DNA from 2 places in the Kitasatospora sp. NPDC093806 genome. Region 1 is predicted to be linked to the other one. Evidence: riboswitches for the same ligand, from Rfam matches in the RefSeq annotation. Region 1 holds a riboswitch; the other holds the start of a gene.
The links. Region 1 has a riboswitch for glycine ahead of gcvP (aminomethyl-transferring glycine dehydrogenase). Riboswitches for the same ligand answer to the same signal wherever they lie in the genome.
Positions count from the first base shown of each region.

Region 2: linked by a shared signal. The riboswitch ahead of gcvT (glycine cleavage system aminomethyltransferase GcvT) and the one ahead of gcvP (aminomethyl-transferring glycine dehydrogenase) in region 1 are both predicted to bind glycine.

Region 1 is NZ_JBFBDO010000072.1:80-10,541, reverse strand. It holds gene AB0N76_RS27430 (dienelactone hydrolase family protein) at 1-350, shown strand, start outside; gene AB0N76_RS27425 (MFS transporter) at 434-1,729, shown strand; gene AB0N76_RS27420 (HAD domain-containing protein) at 1,899-2,429, shown strand; gene AB0N76_RS27415 (CPBP family intramembrane glutamic endopeptidase) at 2,407-3,195, opposite strand; gene AB0N76_RS27410 (glutamate--cysteine ligase) at 3,278-4,783, opposite strand; gene AB0N76_RS27405 (hypothetical protein) at 5,159-5,731, shown strand; gene AB0N76_RS27400 (DUF5999 family protein) at 6,143-6,334, shown strand; gene gcvP (aminomethyl-transferring glycine dehydrogenase) at 6,445-9,345, opposite strand; glycine riboswitch at 9,583-9,686, opposite strand; partial or broken gene AB0N76_RS27390 (PRC-barrel domain-containing protein) at 9,945-10,250, shown strand.
Region 2 is NZ_JBFBDO010000029.1:60,809-71,270, forward strand. It holds gene AB0N76_RS17055 (ABC transporter permease) at 1-381, opposite strand, end outside; gene AB0N76_RS17060 (ABC transporter substrate-binding protein) at 480-2,267, opposite strand; gene AB0N76_RS17065 (ABC transporter permease) at 2,324-3,313, opposite strand; gene AB0N76_RS17070 (enhanced serine sensitivity protein SseB C-terminal domain-containing protein) at 3,823-4,626, opposite strand; gene AB0N76_RS17075 (enhanced serine sensitivity protein SseB) at 4,986-5,780, opposite strand; glycine riboswitch at 5,948-6,055, shown strand; gene gcvT (glycine cleavage system aminomethyltransferase GcvT) at 6,276-7,397, shown strand; gene gcvH (glycine cleavage system protein GcvH) at 7,485-7,865, shown strand; gene glyA (serine hydroxymethyltransferase) at 7,944-9,212, shown strand; gene AB0N76_RS17095 (L-serine ammonia-lyase) at 9,393-10,462, shown strand, end outside.

The DNA of each region.
Region 1 (10,462 bases):
TCTGCATGGGCGGCGGCTTCGCCCTGCTGCTGGCCGCCGCCGAGGGCGACCGGGTGGCCGCCGCGGTGCCGTTCTACGGTCTGCCGTCCGACCCGGACTTCGAGTACCGGGGCCTGACCGCCCACGTGCTCGGCCACTACGGCGAGGACGACCGCTGGATCCCGATGGCCGCCGTGGACGAGGCGGCGATCCGGATCGGCGAGGCCACCGACGTCCGCCCGGAGATCCACTTCTACCCGGCCGGGCACGCCTTCATGAACGAGGAGGACCTGCTCGGCACCTACGACCCGCTGCAGGCCGAGATCGCCTGGCGGCGCACCCTGGCCTTCCTCTGGGCGCACCTCGGCTGAACCGGGGACACCTCCGGCCCCACCCCACACCACGGTCCGTTTATCGGATGGACACCGGCCACCTGCCCCGGCATAGTCACGGGGTGCAGAGCCCACCCCCACCCCCGCCGACCGGCCGCTTCGCCTGGGCGAGCCGCAACTTCCGGATCCAGACCGCCGCCACCGTGATCAGCGGCCTCGGCAACGCCGGCGCCCCGATCGCCACCGCCTTCGCCATCCTGGACGGCGGCGGCTCCACCGCCGACGTCGGCTACGTCACCGCCGCCCGGCTGCTGCCCACCATCCTGCTCCTGATGATCGGCGGCGCGCTCGCCGACCGGCTGCCGCGCCACCACGTCATGGTCGCCGCCAACCTGTTCAGCGCCGTCTCGCAGGCCGCCCTGGCCGCCGTCGTGCTGGCCGGCGAACCGTCGCTCTGGCAGTTGATGCTGCTCTCGGCCGGCGCCGGCGCCGGCTACGCCTTCTTCTCCCCCGCCTCCGGCGGCATGATCCTGGAGAGCGTCACCCCGGAGCACGCGGCCCGCGCCTTCTCGGTGTACCGGATGGGCCTGAACGGCTCGCAGATCGGCGGCGCCGCGCTCGGCGGCGCGCTGACCGCCGGGCTCGGCCCCGGCTGGGTGCTCGCCCTGGACTCGGTCTGCTTCCTGGCCGCCGCCGCCCTGCGCTTCCTGCTGGAACCGCAGGCTCCCCAGCCGCAGGACCCGACCGCCCCCGCCGCCAAGGGCGGCGGCATGCTGCGCGACCTGCGCGAGGGCTGGCAGGAGTTCGCCTCCCGGCGCTGGCTCTGGGTGATCGTGCTCCAGTTCTCGGTGCTGGTCGCCTGCGTCAGCGCGGTCGAGTCGGTGTACGGGCCGGCCGTCGCCAAGGAACGGCTCGGCGGGGCCCGTGACTGGGGGCTCGCGATGGCGGCCTTCGGCGTCGGCCTGGTCGTCACCGGCCTGCTGATGGCCCGCTGGCAGCCGCGCCGGATCCTGCTGGTCGGCAACTGGGGCGTCTTCCTGTTCGGCGTGCCCGCGCTGGCGCTGGCGGTGGCCGCCCCGCTGCCGGTGCTGGCCTCGGCGATGTTCCTGTCCGGCGTCGGGGTCACCGTCTTCGGCGTCAACTGGATGATCGCGCTGCAGCAGGAGATCCCGGCCGAGGCGTTCTCCCGGGTCGCCGCCTACGACGAGCTCGGCTCGCTCTCACTCGCCCCGCTCGGCACCGCGCTGGCCGGCCCGGCCGCCGACCTGCTCGGCCTCTCCGGCGCGCTCTGGTCCTGCGCGGTGGTCTCCCTGCTGCTCAGCGCCGCCGTGCTGCTGGAACCGCAGGTCCGCCGGCTCGCCCGGCGCCCCGCCGACGCCCCGGCCCCAGCCCTCCCAGCCCCCGCCGCGACCGGCTGAACCGGCTGAACTGACTGGACACGACTGACGTGGCTGACCCGGCGCCCGGACCGCCGCCACCCGCCCCGGCGCCCCCGCGCGCCCCGGTCCGCGCCCTCCGGTGGGCAACCACCGGCGGCCGCGGCTCGTCCGACCAGGTGACGACGCGTGAGACCCGGGGAGCGCCCGAATGCCGAAGCCACTGCTGTTCCTGGACGTCGACGGGGTGCTCAACCCGGTCTGCCCCGGCCCCGGGGACGACTTCGACACCCACACCCTGCTCGGCTACACCGTGCTGCTCTCCACCCGCCACGGCGACTGGCTGCGCGAACTCGCCGAGGTCTACGAACTCACCTGGGCGACCACCTGGGAAGCGGACGCCAACACCCACATCGCCCCGGCGATCGGCCTGCCCGAGCTGCCGGTGGTCCGGTTCGCCGGCTACGTCCCCCAGCCCGGCGATCCGCGCGTCCCGCTGATGGAACTGTTCTCGGCCGCCAAGTGGGCGCCCCTGCTGCGGTACGCGGCCGGCCGGCCGTTCGCCTGGGTCGACGACGTCATCACCCCGCGGCTGCGACGCAACGCGCTCTGGCGCCGGGACCGCCTGCTGCTGCCGATCGACCCCGGCCAGGGCCTCGAACGCCACCACGTGGACCGGCTGCTGGCCCGCCCGCCGCGCCCAAGCGCGGTGTCCTCGCTCAGCCGGTGGGCAGCCAGCTGACGTGCCCGGCCAGCAGCGCGTACCCGACGAACGCCACCGTGTCGATCAGCGCGTGCGCCACCACCAGCGGCATCACCCGCCCCCACCGCCGGTACAGCAGGCAGAACACCGCGCCCATCACGATGTTCCCGACCAGTCCGCCGACCCCCTGGTACAGGTGGTACGAGCCGCGCAGCAGCGAGCTCGCCACCAGCATCGCCGGCCAGGACCAGCCCAGCTGCCCCAGCCGGCGCAGCAGGTAGCCGAGGACGACCACCTCCTCCAGGATCGCGTTCTGCCAGGCCGAGGCGAGCAGCACCGGGATCCGCCACCAGACGTCCGGCAGCCCGGACGGCGCGACCGTCAGGTTGTAGCCGGCCGCCTGCGAGGCCAGGTACAGCGCCAGCCCCGAGCCGCCGATCGCCGCCGCGACGGCCGCGCCCCGGCCGAGGTCGCGAAGCTTCTGCCCGAGGTCGAAGCCGAGCACCCGCAGCGCCACGCCCTCGCGCACCAGCAGGTAGCCGACCAGGACGACCGGCATCAGCCCGCGGCCGATGTAGTAGAGCTGCCAGACCAGGTCGAGCCAGGGCCGGCCGGGCGCGCGCGAGCCGTTCAGGGTGGCGACCTGCTGGCCCAGCTTGAGCGGCTCGGTGAGGGAGCCGGCGAAGCTGATCAGCGCGCCGACGCCGCTCGCCCCGAGGGACAGGCCGAGGACGGTCAGCAGCTCCACCCCGAGCAGCCGGCGGCTCGGCCGCGCGGTCTCCGGGGCGGTCGGGACGGTGCTCACGGGGTGCTCCAGCACGGACGGTGGGCGGGCGGAGCGGTCATCCTGTCACAGGACCGCCGCCCACCCTCCCCCAGGGCGCGCGCTACCCCACCGGCCAGGTGTGCACCGGCTCGCCGCCGCGCGAGTACTCCATGTACCGCCGGGTCATCGCGGCGAGCGCGGCCGGCCGGTCCATCCCGTACTGCTCGCGCAGCCGGTGGAAGGTGGCGCTCTGCCAGGCGGCGCCGTTGGTGCGGCGCAGACAGCGCTGCTCGATGATGCCGAGGTAGCGGTCCCGGTCGGCCGGCTCCACGCCCCACGCGTCCAGCCCCTGGTGGGCCATCGGCAGCAGCTCGTTGAGGACCAGGTCGACCGCGGACACCGTGCCCAGCCCGCCGCCGCGCCCGGCCCGGCCGTGCCGCGGCCACTGGAAGACCGCGTCGACGCCGTACCGGGCGGCCTGCCGGAAGTTCTCGTCGGCCCGCTCGAACGGCAGCCTGGTCCAGATCGGCCGGGACTGCTCGGCCAGCACCCGCACCACGCCGTAGTAGAACGCCGCGTTGGCCAGCGTGTCGGCGACGGTCGGCCCGGCCGGCAGCGCCCGGTTCTCCACCCGCAGGTGCGGCACCCCGCCGCTGACGTCGTAGACCGGCCGGTTCCAGCGGTAGATGGTGCCGTTGTGCAGCCGCATCTCGGCGAGCCGCGGCACCCCGCCGGAGGCCAGCACCTTGGCCGGGTCCTCGTCGTCGCAGATCGGCAGCAGCGCCGGGAAGTACCGCAGGTTCTCCTCGAACAGGTCGTACGCCGAGTCCACCCAGCGCTCGCCGAACCAGGTGATCGGGCGCACGCCCTGCGCCTTGAGCTCCGCCGAACGGGTGTCACAGGCCTGCTGGAAGAGCACCGGCCGGGTCTCCCGCCACAGCTCCCGTCCGAACAGGAACGGCGAGTTGGCGCCGAGCGCCAGCTGCGGCCCGCAGATCGCCTGGGCGGCGTTCCAGACCGAGGAGAACCGCTCGGGGGTGACCTGGAGGTGCAGCTGGAGCGAGGTCGCGGCGGCCTCGGCGACCATGGTGACCGACTCCAGCTGGAGGTGTTCCACCCCCTCGATGTCCAGCGCGATGTCCTCGCCCCGGGCGGCCAGGATCTGGTCGCTGAGCAGGCTGTAGCGCTGGTTGTGGGACATCGAGTCGAGCCCGGTGTGGTCGTGCTCCAGGGTCGGCAGGATGCCCACCATCACGATCCGCGCGCCGGCCTCGCCGGCCCGCCGGTCGGCGTAGCGCAGCCCGGTGTCGATCTCCTCGCGCAGGTCCTCGAAGACATGACCGCGCAGCGGGTGCGGCGCGATGTTGACCTCGATGTTGAACCGGCCGAGCTCGGTCTGGAAGTCGCTGGAGCCGATCGCGGTGAGCACCTGTGCGTTGTTCATCACCGGCAGGCCCTGCTCGTCGGCCAGGTTGAGCTCGATCTCCAGGCCCATCACGGCCCTCGGACGGTCGAAGCGGTCCTCCCGCAGCATCCGGCCGAGCGCGTCCAGGCAGGACTGGAGCTTGCGGCGGTACATCTGCCGGTCCGACAGCTCAGCCCGAGTCGCCACGACCTTCTCGCCCATGGTCCCCTCCTCCTCGGCCGCCCGGCCGAGCGACCGTGCAAGCATCATGCCCACCCCGAAGATCGATACCCGAACGCTTCGAACGGCTTGCATTGCAAGGAAACTGATGCCGTTTCAGCTCATCTGCCGACTTGCCCGGCGCCACCGCCTGTGATAAACAGGTCACCCTGTGCACCTGTTCGAGTAGAATTCGCACTGCGCCACGGCCCGGCCCGCCATCGCCGCGAGACCACCGTCAACGACGACGAAGGCCGCGCCGGCACCGCGATCCTGCCCAACCGGACAAGGCCCAGGTCCCGTCACCGCCGACGCACCACGCCATGCCGGTATGCCGCGCACTCGCACGCCGATCTCGCACGGAGAGGCGACCTTGCCATGACTCTGCAGACCCCCCAGCCCCCGCCCAGTGCCCTGCGCGCGGTCCTCGCCGCGCTCGACTCGGAGACCGCGCTGCGCCAGCCCGCCGCCGCCGCGCTGCGCCATCCGACCGGGCCGCTGCTCCCCGCACATCCGCTGGCCGTCCACGTGCTGGACGGGCCGCGGGCCGACCTCGCCGCCGCCCGGCGGACGGGTTGGCGCTTCCTCGTCAAGGACGGCACCGAGGTGGCCGCCGCGGCCGAGGTGGTGCAGGGGTCCGAGGGGCACACCTTCTCGCACTTCACCGCCGGGCCCTACCTGGACTCGACGGTCCGGGCACTGCGCCAGGCCTGGCAGCTCGCCCAGTCCAGCCGGTCCCGCTGCCAGCCCCGGCTGCTGACCTTCCCGGGCCAGTACGCGACGGCCCTGTGGCTGCACAGCCCGGACGGCGGACCCGGCGGCGACCTGCTGATCCCGCTGGCGCCGGCGCCGCTCGGGGTCACCGCGCACCGCGCCCACCCGGCCGCCGAGCTGCTGCCGGTGCTGGCCCGGACCCCGATCGCGCGCCCGCTGCTGCTCGGCTCCCCCTGATCGCCGGGCCGCGAGCCCCGGAGCCCGGGTCCTGACCTCCGAGCCCTGACCCCCGGCTCCCGAACCGCGAACCCGCGCCGCCCGACCGGCCGCCACCCGGGCGGGTCATCCGGCATGGCCCGAACGGGCCGTCCGCCGGATGACCCGTCCGGTGCCGTTTCCGGCCCCGGACCACCTGAACGGGTGATCTCTACCCGGGGGTTGTGGCGCATGTCACGAAATCGCTGCGCACGCGTCCCCGGATGCCGACACTGGGAACCAGCGTGGAAGGACCTCCTGTCCTACCCACTTGAGCGCCGGACCACACCTGGCCCGGCGCCGGGCAGAATCCGACCACCGCGGCGGCGCCCGACGGTCATCCGCCGGCACCGCGTCACGGGGAGGATCGCAGAGCGAAGCGAGGGTACGCCCATGTGCCAGCACCGTCCTGAGTGTCCGTCGGCCGAGTCCGAGGACCGCGAGGCCGCCGTCCCGGTGGCCTGCCACCCGGAGCAGGGGTGGAGCCTGCTCTGCAACGGCGTCCTGCTGTTCGAGGACACCGGAGAGCTGCTGCCCGACGGCCGGGTGATCGCCCCGCGCCGCCCGGCCGTCAGCGCGGTCTGACCCCCCGCCGAGCGGCGCGCGGCCGCGCACGGGGGACCGACAGCGGGCAGGGCCCCGGCGGGAGATCCGCCGGGGCCCTGCCGTGTCCGCGCTCAGGCGGACGGATGTGCTCAGACGCCGTACTCGTCCAGCGGCGGGCAGGAGCAGACCAGGTTGCGGTCGCCGTACGCGCCGTCGATCCGGCTGACCGGCGGCCAGTACTTGTCCGCCGGGTTCACGCCGGCCGGGAAGACCGCCTCCTGCCGCGAGTAGCCGTGCGCCCAGTCGCCGGCCAGGGTGGCGGCGGTGTGCGGGGCGTTGCGCAGCGGGTTGTCCTCGGCGGCCCACTCGCCCGAGCCGACCTTGTCGATCTCGCCGCGGATCTCGATCATCGCGTCGCAGAAGCGGTCGATCTCGTGCAGGTCCTCGGACTCGGTCGGCTCGATCATCAGCGTGCCGGCCACCGGGAAGGACATGGTCGGGGCATGGAAGCCGTAGTCGATCAGGCGCTTGGCGATGTCGTCCACCGTGACGCCGGTGTCCTTGGTCAGCGGGCGCAGGTCGATGATGCACTCGTGCGCCACCAGGCCGCCGGGGCCGGTGTAGAGCACCGGGAAGTGCGGGGCCAGCCGCTTGGCGATGTAGTTGGCGTTCAGCACCGCGACCTGGGTGGCGCGCTTGAGGCCCTCGCCGCCCATCAGTCGGACGTACGACCAGGAGATCGGCAGGATGCCCGCCGAGCCCCACGGTGCGGCCGAGATCGGGCCGACACCGGTGGCCGGACCGGCCTCCGCCTGCAGCGGGTGGTTCGGCAGGTACGGCGCGAGGTGCGCGCGGACCGCCACCGGGCCGACGCCCGGGCCGCCGCCGCCGTGCGGGATGCAGAAGGTCTTGTGCAGGTTCAGGTGCGAGACGTCCGCACCGAACTTGCCCGGCTTGGCCAGGCCGACCAGCGCGTTCAGGTTGGCGCCGTCGACGTACACCTGGCCGCCGGCCTCGTGCACCAGGCCGCAGATCTCGGTGATCTGGGTCTCGTACACACCGTGGGTGGACGGGTAGGTGACCATCAGCACCGAGAGGCTGTCGCGGTGCTGCTCGATCTTGGCCTTGAGGTCCTCGACGTCGACGTCGCCGTCGACCAGGGTCTTGACCACGACCACGCGCATGCCGGCCATCACCGCGGAGGCGGCGTTGGTGCCGTGCGCCGAGGAGGGGATCAGGCAGACGTCGCGCTGGGTGTCGCCGTTGGCGTGGTGGTAGGCGCGGACGGCCAGCAGGCCGGCCAGCTCGCCCTGGGAACCGGCGTTCGGCTGGATGGAGACCGCGTCGTAGCCGGTCACCTCGACCAGCTGCTGCTCCAGCCCGCGGATCAGGGTGAGGAAGCCCGCGGCCTGGTCGACCGGCGCGAAGGGGTGCAGCTGGCCGAACTCCGGCCAGGTCACCGACTCCATCTCGGTGGTCGCGTTGAGCTTCATGGTGCAGGAGCCCAGCGGGATCATGCCGCGGTCCAGCGCGTAGTCCCGGTCCGACAGGCGGCGCAGGTAGCGCAGCATGGCGGTCTCCGAGCGGTGGCTGTGGAAGACCGGGTGGGTCAGGTACTCGTCCTCGCGCAGCAGCGCGGCGGGCAGCGCGTCGGCGCCCTCCGCCACCTCGACGCCCTCGACGCCGAACGCGGCCCAGACGGCGGCCAGGTGCTCGCGGGTGGTGGTCTCGTCGGCGGAGACCGAGATCCGGTCCGCGCCGTCCTGGTACACGTTGACGCCGTTGGCGCGGGCGGCGGCGGCGATCTCCGCGGCGCGGCCGGGGACGACCGCGGTGACGGTGTCGAAGAACTCGCCGTGCAGCAGCTCGACGCCGCCGGCCTTCAGGCCCTCGGCGAGCGCGGCGGCGTAGCGGTGGGTGCGGCGGGCGATGTCGGCCAGGCCGTCCGGGCCGTGGTAGACGGCGTACATCGAGGCCATCACGGCGAGCAGCACCTGGGCGGTGCAGATGTTGCTGGTGGCCTTCTCGCGGCGGATGTGCTGCTCGCGGGTCTGCAGGGCCAGGCGGTAGGCGCGGTTGCCGTCGGCGTCGACGGAGACGCCGACCAGACGGCCGGGCAGCGAGCGGGCGTACTCGGCGCGCACCGCGAGGTAGCCGGCGTGCGGGCCGCCGAAGCCCATCGGGACGCCGAAGCGCTGCGAGGTGCCGCAGGCGATGTCGGCGCCGAGCGCGCCCGGGGACTTCAGCAGGGTGAGCGCGAGCAGGTCGGCGGCGACCGCGACGATCGCGCCCAGGCCGTGGGCCTGCTCGATCACCGGGGCGAGGTCGCGGACCACACCGGTGGCGCCGGGGTACTGGAGCAGCACGCCGAAGACGCCGCGCTCGGCGATCTCGGCCGGGATGCCCGCGGACAGGTCGGCGACGACGACCTCGACACCGGTCGGCACGGCGCGGGTGTTGATCACCGCGATGGTCTGCGGCAGGGTCTCGGCGTCGACCAGGAAGACACCGCCCTTGACCTTGGTGACGCGGCGGGCCAGGGCCATCGCCTCGGCGGCCGCGGTGCCCTCGTCCAGCAGGGACGAGCCGGAGGTGGGCAGGCCGGTCAGGTCGGCGACCAGGGTCTGGAAGTTGAGCAGCGCCTCCAGGCGGCCCTGCGAGATCTCCGGCTGGTACGGGGTGTAGGCGGTGTACCAGGCCGGGTTCTCCATGACGTTGCGCAGGATCACCGGCGGGGTGAAGGTGCCGTAGTAGCCCAGGCCGATCATCGGCTGGAGCACGGTGTTGCGGCCGGCCAGCTCGCGCAGCTCGGCGAGGACCTCGGCCTCGCTGCGGCCGGCGGGCAGGTCCAGCGCGGTGATCGAGCGGATCGCCTCGGGAACGGCGGCGGTGGCCAGCTCGTCCAGCGAGCCGTAACCGACCTGGGCCAGCATCTTCTCCTGCGCGGCGGCGTCGGGGCCGATGTGCCGGTTCTCGAAGGGGCTGGCCTGTTCGAGCTCGGTGAGGGTCGCGGGGGTGGTGGGGCGTCCCGAGTTCGGCTGGGCGTTCATGGTGGTCGAGGCCTCCTGGTCACGGACCGGCGGGGGTGCGCACGCCGGACTCGCCGCTGCGGACAACAGCGGAGTGACCCGGTCGGACGAACCCGACAGGCCTCCCCCTCTGTCATCGGGACCTGAGAGCTTCGCCCGCACGGGGCGCCGTGGGACGCCCCGCCGGCTTGCACCGTCGGTGAGGATGGTGTCCGCCGGCTCCCTCGCCCGCGGTCCTGCCCTGCTTTCCAGAGTGACCTATCCCACACGGTACGGATGCCTGAGAGATTCCGGGGAGGAGTTGCTCCTTCGGCGCCCCGACCAGCGGTTTCCGCTGCCGAGGACTCTCCCGAGCGGGCTCGGCGGTCGCGCCCAGGGTACCAGCGGGAGGCCCGCCGATCACGGGTGCGTCAGGTCACTCGACCGCTTCACCCGTGACCGGACCGGCGCCCCGGACGGCGCAACTTCGGGCTCGACCGGCCCAGTACCGCTCCCGGGCGTCCGGTTCATGGCATTTCATATGAAGTGGCCGACCGGACGGACGGTCCGGCCGCCGTCCGGTGGGAGTTCCGTTGGGGGTTCCGCAGGATCACACAGGGATCAGCGCACGGGAGGAAAGAGTGCAGACCGATATCGACCCCCGGGACCTCATCGGCCACAAGGCGGTCGACCGAAACGGGGACAAGATCGGCACCATCGACGAGGTGTACCTGGACGACGCCACCGGCCGGCCCGAGTGGGCCGCCGTCCGGACCGGCATCTTCGGCCGGGACGCCTTCGTCCCCCTGACCACGAGCGAGTTCTCCGGTGAGGAGCTGCGGGTGCCGTACGACAAGTCGCTGGTGAAGGACTCACCGGACTTCGGCGTGGGCCAGCACCTGTCGCCCGCCCAGGAGCTCCAGCTCTACCGCTACTACGGGCTGGACACCCCGGCGGACGGCCACCCCTCGGCGGGGGACGGCTCCGGGTCCGAGCCCGCCGACCTCGACTTCGGCACCACCGCCAACAGCGTCACCGGCACCACCGGCACGGCCCCGCCGAACGGCACCGGCAGCGCCGACGGCACCGCGAACGGCGTCACCAACGGCGGCAACGGCGTCACCGGCCCCCTCAACGGCACGACCCACGGCGCCGGCAA
Region 2 (10,462 bases), on a different contig from region 1:
CGCGCCGATGGCCAGCGAGATGGTGACCGGGATGCGCTTGGTGAGCTCCGGCCAGACCTCCAGGTGGTTCTTGAACGAGTAGCCGAAGCACGGTACGTGGCAGGTGGCCGGTTCCGGGCCGAACTTGTACTCGGCGCCGGTGACCAGCGCCTTCAGGAAGTTCCAGTACTGGGTGTACAGCGGCTGGTCGAAGCCGAGGTTCTTCTTGATCGCCGCGATCGCCTCAGGGGAGGGGTTCTTCCCGATGTACTGAGCGGCCAGCTGGTCGGTGGTCTCACCGGCCAGGCGCGGGAGCAGGAAGAAGATCGCGAAGGTGACCGCGCTGACCACCAGCAGCAGCACCACGGCGGCCAACGTCCTGCGGATGATGTAGGCAAACACAGTTGGGCGGCTCCGGCGGCCCGCCACCGTCCGGACGACCCCGGACGGTGGCGGGCGCCGCTGCCTTCACCTGCCTTCAGGGATGCGGAGCCAGGCTCTTACTTGGCGGAGCCGATGTTCAGGTAGTCGTACTCACCCGAGAAGGCCGGCGTGGAGACCAGGTTGGTGGCGCTGTCCGGGCGGTACAGGAAGACCTTGAAGTAGGTCAGCGGCACGTAGACGGCCGAGTCCATGACCTTCTTGTCGATCTGGGCGTAGATCTTCTCGCGCGCCGCGCGGTCGGTGTTGACCGCGGCCTCGTCCAGCAGCTTGTTGACCTCGGGGTCGTTCAGCTCGGCGAGGTTGTTGTTGCCGGAGGCCTTGACCGCGCGGCCGTCGGTGATCTGCTGCAGGAAGCCGTAGCCGGTCGGCCAGTCGGCGCCCCACTGCATCATCATCAGACCGATGTTCTTCTCCTTGTTGAACGCCGGGACGCCCACGTGGTCGGAGAAGTACTTGCCCTGCGGGTACTGCTGGATCTCGGCGTTGATGCCGACCTTCTTCAGCGCGGCCTGGATCGAGGTCGCGGCGGCGATCTCGGGGGCGCGCTCGGTGCGGGCGGTCAGCACGGTGTTGAAGCCGTCCGGCTTGCCGCAGGCCTTCAGGGCTTCCTTGGCCTTGGCCTCGTCGCCCTTGTTGTCCTTGGTCTGGTACGTGTTGAAGTCCTCGTGGCCCGGGACGTCCGGCGGGAGGACGGTGTTGGCCACCGCGCCGCGGATCGGGCCGCCGATGGCGGTCTGCACCGAGACCTTGTCGATCGCGTACTGGACGGCCTTGCGGCACTCGACGTTGTCGAACGGCGCGACCTGGCTGTTGATCGCGGTGTAGACCAGACGGCCGCCGAAGGCGTTGTCGGTCTGCGCCTTGAGCTTCGGGTCCTGGAGGATCTTCGCCTGGGTCTGCTGGTCGACGCCGGCGCCGACCAGGTCGACCTGGGCGTTCCCGGCGAGCAGGTCCTTGTCGATGGTGGACTGCTCGATGTTCATCTTGAGCACGATCTTGTCCGGAAGCTGCTTCCGGATCGGGTCGCTCGCCTTGTCCCAGTTGGTGTTCGGGACCAGGACGGCCTGCTTGCCGTCCTCGTAGCTCTCGAACTTGTAGGTGCCCGAGGACATCACGTGCTTCACGTAGGTGGAGCCGGTGTCCTTCTCCTTCGGGACCGGCGCCGTCTGCGGGGCGGAGACCAGGTAGTCGAAGTCCGCGAAGGCGTGCTTCAGGTGGAAGACGATGGTGAGGTCGTCCGGGGTCTCGATGGACTTGAGGTCGCCCTCCTTGTCCTTGTACGGGCCCTCGTACGGCTTGTCGTTGTCGACCAGCAGCTCCTTGAAGTACGACGGGCCGTTGGAGTTGACCTCCGGCGCGAAGTTGGAGCGCAGGACGGCGTACTTGACGTCCTTCGAGGTGATCGGCGTGCCGTCCTCGTACTTCAGGCCCGCGCGCAGCTTGTACGTCCAGCTCAGGCCGTCCGCGCTGGGCTTGCCCATCGACTCGGCCAGGTCCGGGACGAGCTTCTGGCCGTCCGCGCCGGCGCCCGGCTGGAAGGTGGTGAGCGGACGGGCGTACAGGCGCGAGAAGTTGTAGATGTACGCGTAGTACGTGTTGCCGGGGTCGAGCGAGTCCGGCGTGCCACGCATCTCGTACGTGACGGTGCCGCCCTTCTTGTCCGAGGCGTTGACGATGCCCTTGGTGCCCGCGTCGGCGCCGGTGGCGCCGCCGGTGCCGGCCGCGCTGCTGCCGGTGGCGGTGGACTTGGGGTCGTCGCTCTTCTTGTCGGACGAACAACCGGTGACGACCAGGACCGCGGCGGCGGCCGCGGCGGTCAACGCGACGGTACGGGACCTACGCATGGGTGAGATCAACCCCTTGAGGAAGTGGTGGCTGAACGAGGAGTACTGACGCTGGGTCAGTTGCTCTTGGGATCGAGGGCGTCACGCAGCCCGTCGCCGAGCAGGTTGAAGGCGAGCACGGTGAGGAAGATCGCCAGACCGGGGACCACCATGTACTGGGGGTCCACCTGGTAGTACTTGATCGCGTCGTTGAGCATCCCGCCCCAGGAGGCCTGGGGGGCCTGGATGCCGACGCCGAGGAAGCTGAGGCCGGCCTCGAAGAGGATGTTGGTCGGGATCAGCAGGGTCGAGTAGACCAGGATCGGACCGACCAGGTTCGGCAGCAGTTCCTTGAAGAGGATGAACGGCCCCCGGGCGCCCAGGCTGCGGGCCGCGTAGACGAACTCGCGCTCGCGCAGCGAGAGGGTCTGGCCGCGCACGATCCGGCCCATGTAGGGCCAGTTGAAGAAGCCGATCACGAAGATCAGCACGCCGATGTGCAGCGGGAGGCCGTGCAGGCCGAACGCGCCGCCCTGGAGCGAGGCCGAGATCGCGATCGCGAAGAGCAGCAGCGGGAAGGCGAGGAAGACATCCATCACCCGGCTGATCAGGGTGTCCACCCAGCCGCCGTAGTAGCCGGCCATCACGCCGAGCACCACGCCGATGGTGTTGGACAGCAGGGTCGCGCCGAAGGCGACCAGCAGGGAGACCCAGGAGCCCTCGATGACGCGGGCGAGCAGGTCACGGCCCTGCAGTGGGTCGAGGCCGAGCGGGTGGTCCCAGCTCATGCCGCCCCAGTCGCCCAGCGGCAGGCCGCCGAGGTTGGCGTCCAGCAGGTCCTGGTTGAGGGCGTCGGGGTCGAGGCCGAAGACCGATTCGATCGGCTTGGCCAGCACGGCGAGCAGGATCAGCAGGATCACCACGACGCCGCCGGCGACGGCGGCCTTGTCCCGTTTGAAACGGGTCCAGGCGATCTGGCCGAGCGAGCGGCCTTCGATTCTCTTGGCCGGGCTCGCGGCGGCGTCTGCCTCCGGTGCGTTGCCGGCCGTCTTGATGGGTGCGGTCATGGTCAGTTCGGTCCCCTCGCCGACGGTGGCCGGCCCACGGGTGCCGGGCGCCGGGATCGGCGGTACGGCTGGTGCGGACGTGCTTGGGTGCGGAAGTGCGGGTGCGGGAGGATTCCCAGCGGTACGACGTGCTCAGTACTGCTGCCACGCGGGATGGGCGTCACGTGGATCATGCGGTCCGCCAGCGCGTTCGCCTTTGTGAGGCGCCAACCACGCGCGGTGGGCTGTTGCAGAACTCTCTGCCATCCGAACTGGCTTGCGCCAGCCCTGACAACCGACAGATGCCCAACTGTGATCTGCGGACATGCACCTCCCGGATCTTCGGCATAAGCCTCTTCACACAGCTGTAGCAGTCATGTCAATATGTCTGCCAGCCACTTCCGTGAGTTCGTCCGGAAAACGTCGAAACCGGCCTGACTTGTCGTCAAACCGGTTTCAATGGCGGGTATTTGGTGACTTCGTCCGATCACGCCCGATCGGCGCCCGATCGGCGCCCGATCAACGGCCGTTCAGCGACCGGAATAGCCCGGCCACGGCTGCTGCGGCGGCGGCTGCTGCCCCGGCCAGCTCGGCGCCGGCGGCTGGGTGCCGTAGCCGTACCCCGGCCCCTGCTGCGAGGCGTAGGGCGGCGGCGGCACCGGCGGGTACGGACCCGTCTGCGGCCGGCCGTGGCCCGCCGCCTCCCGGTCGTAGAACGGGCGCGCGTTGGCCCGCATCCAGAGCGCCACCGGGTCGAACTCGTCCGCCATCGCCACCGTCGAGACCGCCAGCCCCTCCGGCGCCACCGCGATCGCCCGCTGCATCAGCGCCCGCACGGCCTCCACCGTGGGCGCCGAACTCTCGTACAGCTCCAGGCCGATGGCCAGGTACGGTTCGCCCACCGACGGCCGCACCCAGGCCCGGCGCAGCGCCCGGACCGCGCGCACCTCGGCCGCCTGCCGCTCCAGCAGCGCGAAGAACTGCTGCGCCGGCACCTGCGGCTCGCTCAGCTTCAACGGCCCGGCCGGCAGCCGGTCCAGGCCCGCCGCGACCCGCCGCAGGTCCGCCCACGGCACGCCGACCCCGCCGCCCGGGGCGTGCGGGTTCAGCCACAGCCCCCAGCGCGACCGGTACAGCGAGGCCGCGATCTCCCGGCCGGAGATCACCTCGTGCGCCCGCGCCCAGCCGGACGCCGCCAGCTGCTCGGGCGAGGTGACGGCCGGCGCGTAGCCGTGACCGCTGATCTCCATGTTCCCGTACTGGGCGTCCGCGCTGCCCGGCGTCCCGTGCCAGAGCAGCATCCAGACCTGCCCCTCGGCGAGGGCGTGCAGCATCGTCTCGTACGCCTCGTAGCGCTCCGGCGCGACCTCGCGCAGGGCGCGCTCCAGCGCGCCCGGATCCGGGCGTCCGGTGGGCGCCTGGCCCCAGGGCCCCGGTGCACCGCCAGCTACCGATCCCGCACTCATGCGCCCACCTCGCTGCGCCTCTTCGTTCCTCGTCTGCCACCGGCGGCCCCGCGGCCGTCAGCACGCACCCTATGGGGCGCCGACGACCACCGCCACGCCGACGTGCCAGGGTTCGTACCGGACCCGTCGCCCGGGCCCCGCCCGAGCGCCGCCCGACCGTCGCCGGCGGCCGTCGACCGGCCGGCGTCGGGACCGGTCCGGCCCGTCCCGGAACGGCCCCTACCCGTTCAGCCCCGCACGTAGAAGGGGGCGACCCGGTTCGCCAACCAGTCGACCACCGGATCGTCCGCGAGGTCGAGCAGTACGAGGTGGACGCCGCCGGGCAGCGGCGCGGTTCCCAGCGCCCGGCCCAGGGCCTCGTTCACCGCGCCCGGGTCGGCCGGGGCCAGCGGGTCCAGCTGGACGCCCACGAACATCACGGTCGGCTCGCCCTCGACACTGGCCAGCGCCCGGCGCGCGGTCAACACCCCGGGCAGGGCGGACAGTTCGCTCCGGCAGGCGGCCAGGAACAGCTCCGGGTCCTCACCCGGCACCGGCTCGCGCAGCGCCACCCGGCCGCCGCCCGGCGCGTCCGGGGCGGCGTCCCAGCGGTCCTCGCGCGGCCCGCGGCGCAGCTCGGCCACCCCCTGCGGCGGCACCGGGATCCCCACCGCCGCCTCCGGGTTGACCGCGATGCCCACGCCCAGCGGCAGGCCGCGGGCGAACTCCCAGACCGGCGCGACCGCGAACGCCATCCCCGGCGCCTGCTGGACGAACACCTCCTGCGAGGAGAAGACCGGCACGTACGGGTCGCCGGCCAGCTCGATGGTCGGCAGGTCCAGCGCCTGCCCCTGCGGGTCGCCGCCGGCCGGCAGCGGGATCCACACCTGGCTGCGGGCCAGCACCTCGATCACCCGGGGGGTCGCGCCCGGGTCGCCGAGCGCGGCGGTGAGCACCTGCTCCAGCTCGTTGGCGGGCCACCCGCCGCCCGGCGGCGCCGACTCCGGTCCGCCCCACCCCTGCTGCTCCACCGGGTACCCCATGCGCCCCTGTACCGCCCTCTGCTCGCCGATGCCCCGCAGCCTAGCGGCCACCGGCCGGTTGGCCCTCCTCACACCCTCCCCCTCTCCCCTCATCCGCGCGGACGTGCCATGATGTCCGCGTCTGCGGTGGCTACCACCCGGGCCCCGCTAACTCCATACCGGCCGCTCGAACCCGCGCGGGAGAGTCCGGAGTGCCCCCGTCCTGGCGGCACAGCCGGCGCCGAAGGAGCAAGTCCTCCCCGGAATCTCTCAGGCACCCCTACCGCACGGGTTAGGCACATCTGGAAAGCGGCGTACGGCCCTGCCGTCCGCCCACCCACGGTGCAAGCCGCCATGCTGTCCCTGTTGCAGGGCAGTACGCGGTGAAGCTCTCAGGTTCGACGACAGATGGGGAGACCCAGCCGCCGCATGCCCGCGCGCAGGGTCCGCCACCCCGACGCGGGGCCGGTCCCGGCGCGTGCACCCCTGAGTGCCCCGACCGAGGAGTTCCTGGCCATGTCGTCCCTCCGCCTCACCGCGCTCGACGCGCTGCACCGCGCCCTCGGCGCCACCATGACCGACTTCGCCGGCTGGGACATGCCGCTGCGCTACGGCAGCGAGCGCGAGGAGCACCTCGCCGTCCGCACCAAGGCCGGTCTGTTCGACCTCTCCCACATGGGCGAGATCACCGTCAGCGGCCCGCAGGCCGGCGAGATGCTGGACCACGCCCTGGTCGGCTTCGTCTCCGCGCTCGGCGTGCTGCGCGCCCGCTACACCATGATCTGCGCCGAGGACGGCGGCATCCTGGACGACCTGATCGTCTACCGCCTGCGCGAGGACGCCTTCCTGGTCGTCGCCAACGCCTCCAACGCCCAGCTGGTGCTGGACGAGCTGACCGCCCGCGCCAAGGACTTCGACGCCGTCGTCACCGACGACCGCGACACCTACGCGCTGATCGCCGTCCAGGGCCCGGAGTCCACCGCGATCCTGGCCGACACCACCGAGGCCGACCTGCCCGGCCTGAAGTACTACGCGATCCTCCCGGCCCAGGTGGCCGGCCGCGACGTGCTGCTCGCCCGCACCGGCTACACCGGCGAGGACGGCTTCGAGATCTTCTGCAACCCGGGCGACGCCGAGCAGATCTGGCAGGCGCTGACCGGGGCCGGCGCCGAGCGCGGTCTGGTCCCGTGCGGCCTGTCCTGCCGCGACACGCTGCGCCTGGAGGCCGGCATGCCGCTGTACGGCCACGAGCTGTCCACCGAGCTGACCCCGTTCGACGCCGGCCTGGGCCGGGTCGTCCGGTTCGACAAGACCACCAACGACGGCGCCTTCGTCGGCCGCAAGGCCCTGGAGAAGGCCGCCGCCGAGGCCGAGGCCAACCCGCCGCGGGTGCTGGTCGGCCTGGTCTCCGAGGGCAAGCGGGTGCCGCGCGCCGAGTACTCCGTGGTCGCCGCGGACGGCACCGCGATCGGCCGGATCACCTCCGGCGCCCCCTCCCCCACCCTGGGCAAGCCGATCGCGATCGCCTACGTGGACGCGGCGCACGCCGCCCCCGGCACCACCGTCGCGGTGGACGTGCGCGGCAAGCACGAGCCGGTCCAGGTCGTGGCGCTGCCGTTCTACAAGCGCGCCCGCTGACGCCCGTCCCCCACGTTTCCCTCGCGAGGCGCGTCCGCCTGCCGGGCCGCTTCGTCGTACCCGCTTCCCATCCTGGAGAATGACGCCATGAGCAACCCCCAGCACCTGCAGTACACCGAGGAGCACGAGTGGCTGACCGCCGCCGTCGACGGTGTGTCCACGATCGGCATCACCAAGCACGCCGCCGACGCCCTCGGTGACATCGTGTACGTGCAGCTCCCCGAGGTCGGCGACACCGTCGAGGCCGGCGAGACCTGTGGCGAGCTGGAGTCCACCAAGTCGGTCAGCGACCTGTACTCGCCGGTCACCGGTGAGGTCGTCGAGGTCAACGAGGCCGTCGCCGACGACAACAGCCTGGTCAACAGCGACCCGTTCGAGGGCGGCTGGCTGTTCAAGGTCCGCGTCGAGTCCACCGGCAAGGTGCTGACCGCCGACGAGTACACCGCGCTCACCAACCCCTCGGCCTGAGCCACCCGCCGGGGCGGCCGCCGCACCCGCGGCCGCCCCGCCGCCCTGCTCCTTCTCTCCTCCCGGGAAGACCCCACCATGACGGTTCTGAACCAGTCCCTGCACTCCCTCGACCCGGAGATCGCCGCCGCGGTCGACGCCGAGCTGCACCGCCAGCAGACCACCCTGGAGATGATCGCCTCCGAGAACTTCGCCCCGGTGGCGGTCATGGAGGCCCAGGGCTCGGTCCTGACCAACAAGTACGCCGAGGGCTACCCCGGCCGCCGCTACTACGGCGGCTGCGAGCACGTCGACGTGGTCGAGCAGATCGCGATCGACCGGATCAAGGCCCTGTTCGGCGCCGAGCACGCCAACGTCCAGCCGCACTCCGGCGCGCAGGCCAACGCCGCCGCGATGTTCGCGCTGATCCAGCCGGGCGACACCATCCTGGGCCTGTCGCTGGCCCACGGTGGTCACCTGACCCACGGCATGAAGATCAACTTCTCCGGCAAGCTCTACAACGTGGCCGCGTACCACGTCGACGAGAAGACCGGCCAGGTCGACATGGCCGAGGTCGAGCGCCTCGCCAAGGAGCACCAGCCGAAGCTGATCATCGCCGGCTGGTCCGCCTACCCGCGCCAGCTCGACTTCGCCGAGTTCCGCCGGATCGCCGACGAGATCGGCGCGCTGCTCATGGTCGACATGGCGCACTTCGCCGGCCTGGTCGCCGCGGGCCTGCACCCGAACCCGGTGCCGTACGCGGACGTGGTCACCACCACCACCCACAAGACCCTGGGCGGCCCGCGCGGCGGCGTCATCCTCTCCAAGGCCGAGTGGGCCAAGAAGATCAACTCCGCGGTCTTCCCCGGCCAGCAGGGCGGCCCGCTGGAGCACGTCATCGCCGGCAAGGCGGTCGCCTTCAAGGTCGCCGCCACCGAGGAGTTCAAGGAGCGCCAGCAGCGCACCCTGGACGGCGCCAAGATCCTCGCCGAGCGCCTGCTCCAGGCGGACGTGGCCGAGGCCGGCGCCTCCGTCCTGTCCGGCGGCACCGACGTCCACCTCGTCCTGGTCGACCTGCGCAACAGCCAGCTCGACGGCCAGCAGGCCGAGGACCGCCTGCACGAGGTCGGCATCACCGTCAACCGCAACGCCATCCCGAACGACCCGCGCCCGCCGATGGTCACCTCCGGCCTGCGGATCGGCACCCCGGCGCTGGCCACCCGCGGCTTCGGCGCCGAGGACTTCCGCGAGGTCGCCGACATCATCGCCGAGGCCCTGAAGCCGGCCTTCGACGAGACCACCGCCGCCGCGCTGAAGGCCCGGGTCACCGCCCTGGCCGAGAAGTACCCGCTCTACCCGAACCTGTAAGTCCTGCTGTTCGGCCGCGGGTGACCGGGCTCACGCCGCCCGGCCACCTGGGATTCCGGGGCACCGCGCACACTGGAAGAGTGCGCGCGGTGCCCCGTCCCGTGTCAGCGGCCCGCCCGCCCCCGCCCGCGCCCCCTCCCTGCCGGCACCACCCACGAGACCAGACAAGGACGTCCCTCCGTGGCCATCAGCGTCTTCGACCTCTTCTCCATCGGCATCGGTCCGTCCAGCTCCCACACGGTCGGCCCGATGCGCGCCGCCCGGATGTTCGCCCGCCGCCTGAAGTCGGAGGGCCTGCTGACCGAGGTGACGGCCGTCCGCGCCGAGCTCTACGGCTCGCTGGGCGCCACCGGCCACGGCCACGGCACCCCGAAGGCGGTGCTGCTCGGTCTGGAGAACAACTCCCCGCGCACCGTCGACGTCGACCAGGCCGACCGGGACGTCGAGCGGATCACCGCCGAGAAGCGGCTCCACCTGCTCGGCACCCACACCATCGACTTCGACCCCGACAGCCAGCTGGTGCTGCACCGGCGCCGCTCGCTGCCGTACCACGCCAACGGCATGACCATCTGGGCGTTCCGGGCCGACGGCTCCACCGTGCTGGAGAAGACCTACTACTCGGTCGGCGGCGGCTTCGTCGTCGACGAGGACGCGATCGGCGCGGACCGGGTCAAGCCCGACGACACCGCGCTGAAGTACCCCTTCCGCACCGGTGAGGAACTGCTCCGGCTCACCCGGGAGACCGGCCTGTCGATCTCCGGCCTGATGCTGGAGAACGAGAAGGCCTGGCGCTCCGAGGAGGAGATCCGGACCGGCCTGCTGGAGATCTGGCGGGTCATGCAGGAGTGCGTCCGGGCCGGCATGTCCCGCGAGGGCATACTCCCGGGCGGCCTCAAGGTCCGCCGCCGGGCCGCCTCCGGCGCCCGCGCGCTGCGCGCGGAGGGCATCGGCCCGGCCAACGCGATGGAGTGGGTCACCCTCTACGCGATGGCGGTCAACGAGGAGAACGCCTCCGGGCGCCGCGTCGTCACCGCCCCGACCAACGGCGCGGCCGGCATCATCCCCGCCGTCCTGCACTACTACCTGAACTTCATCCCGGGCGCCGACGACGAGGGCATCGTCCGCTTCCTGCTCGCCGCGGGCGCGATCGGCATGCTCTTCAAGGAGAACGCCTCCATCTCCGGCGCCGAGGTCGGCTGCCAGGGCGAGGTCGGCTCCGCCTGCTCGATGGCCGCCGGCGGTCTCGCCGA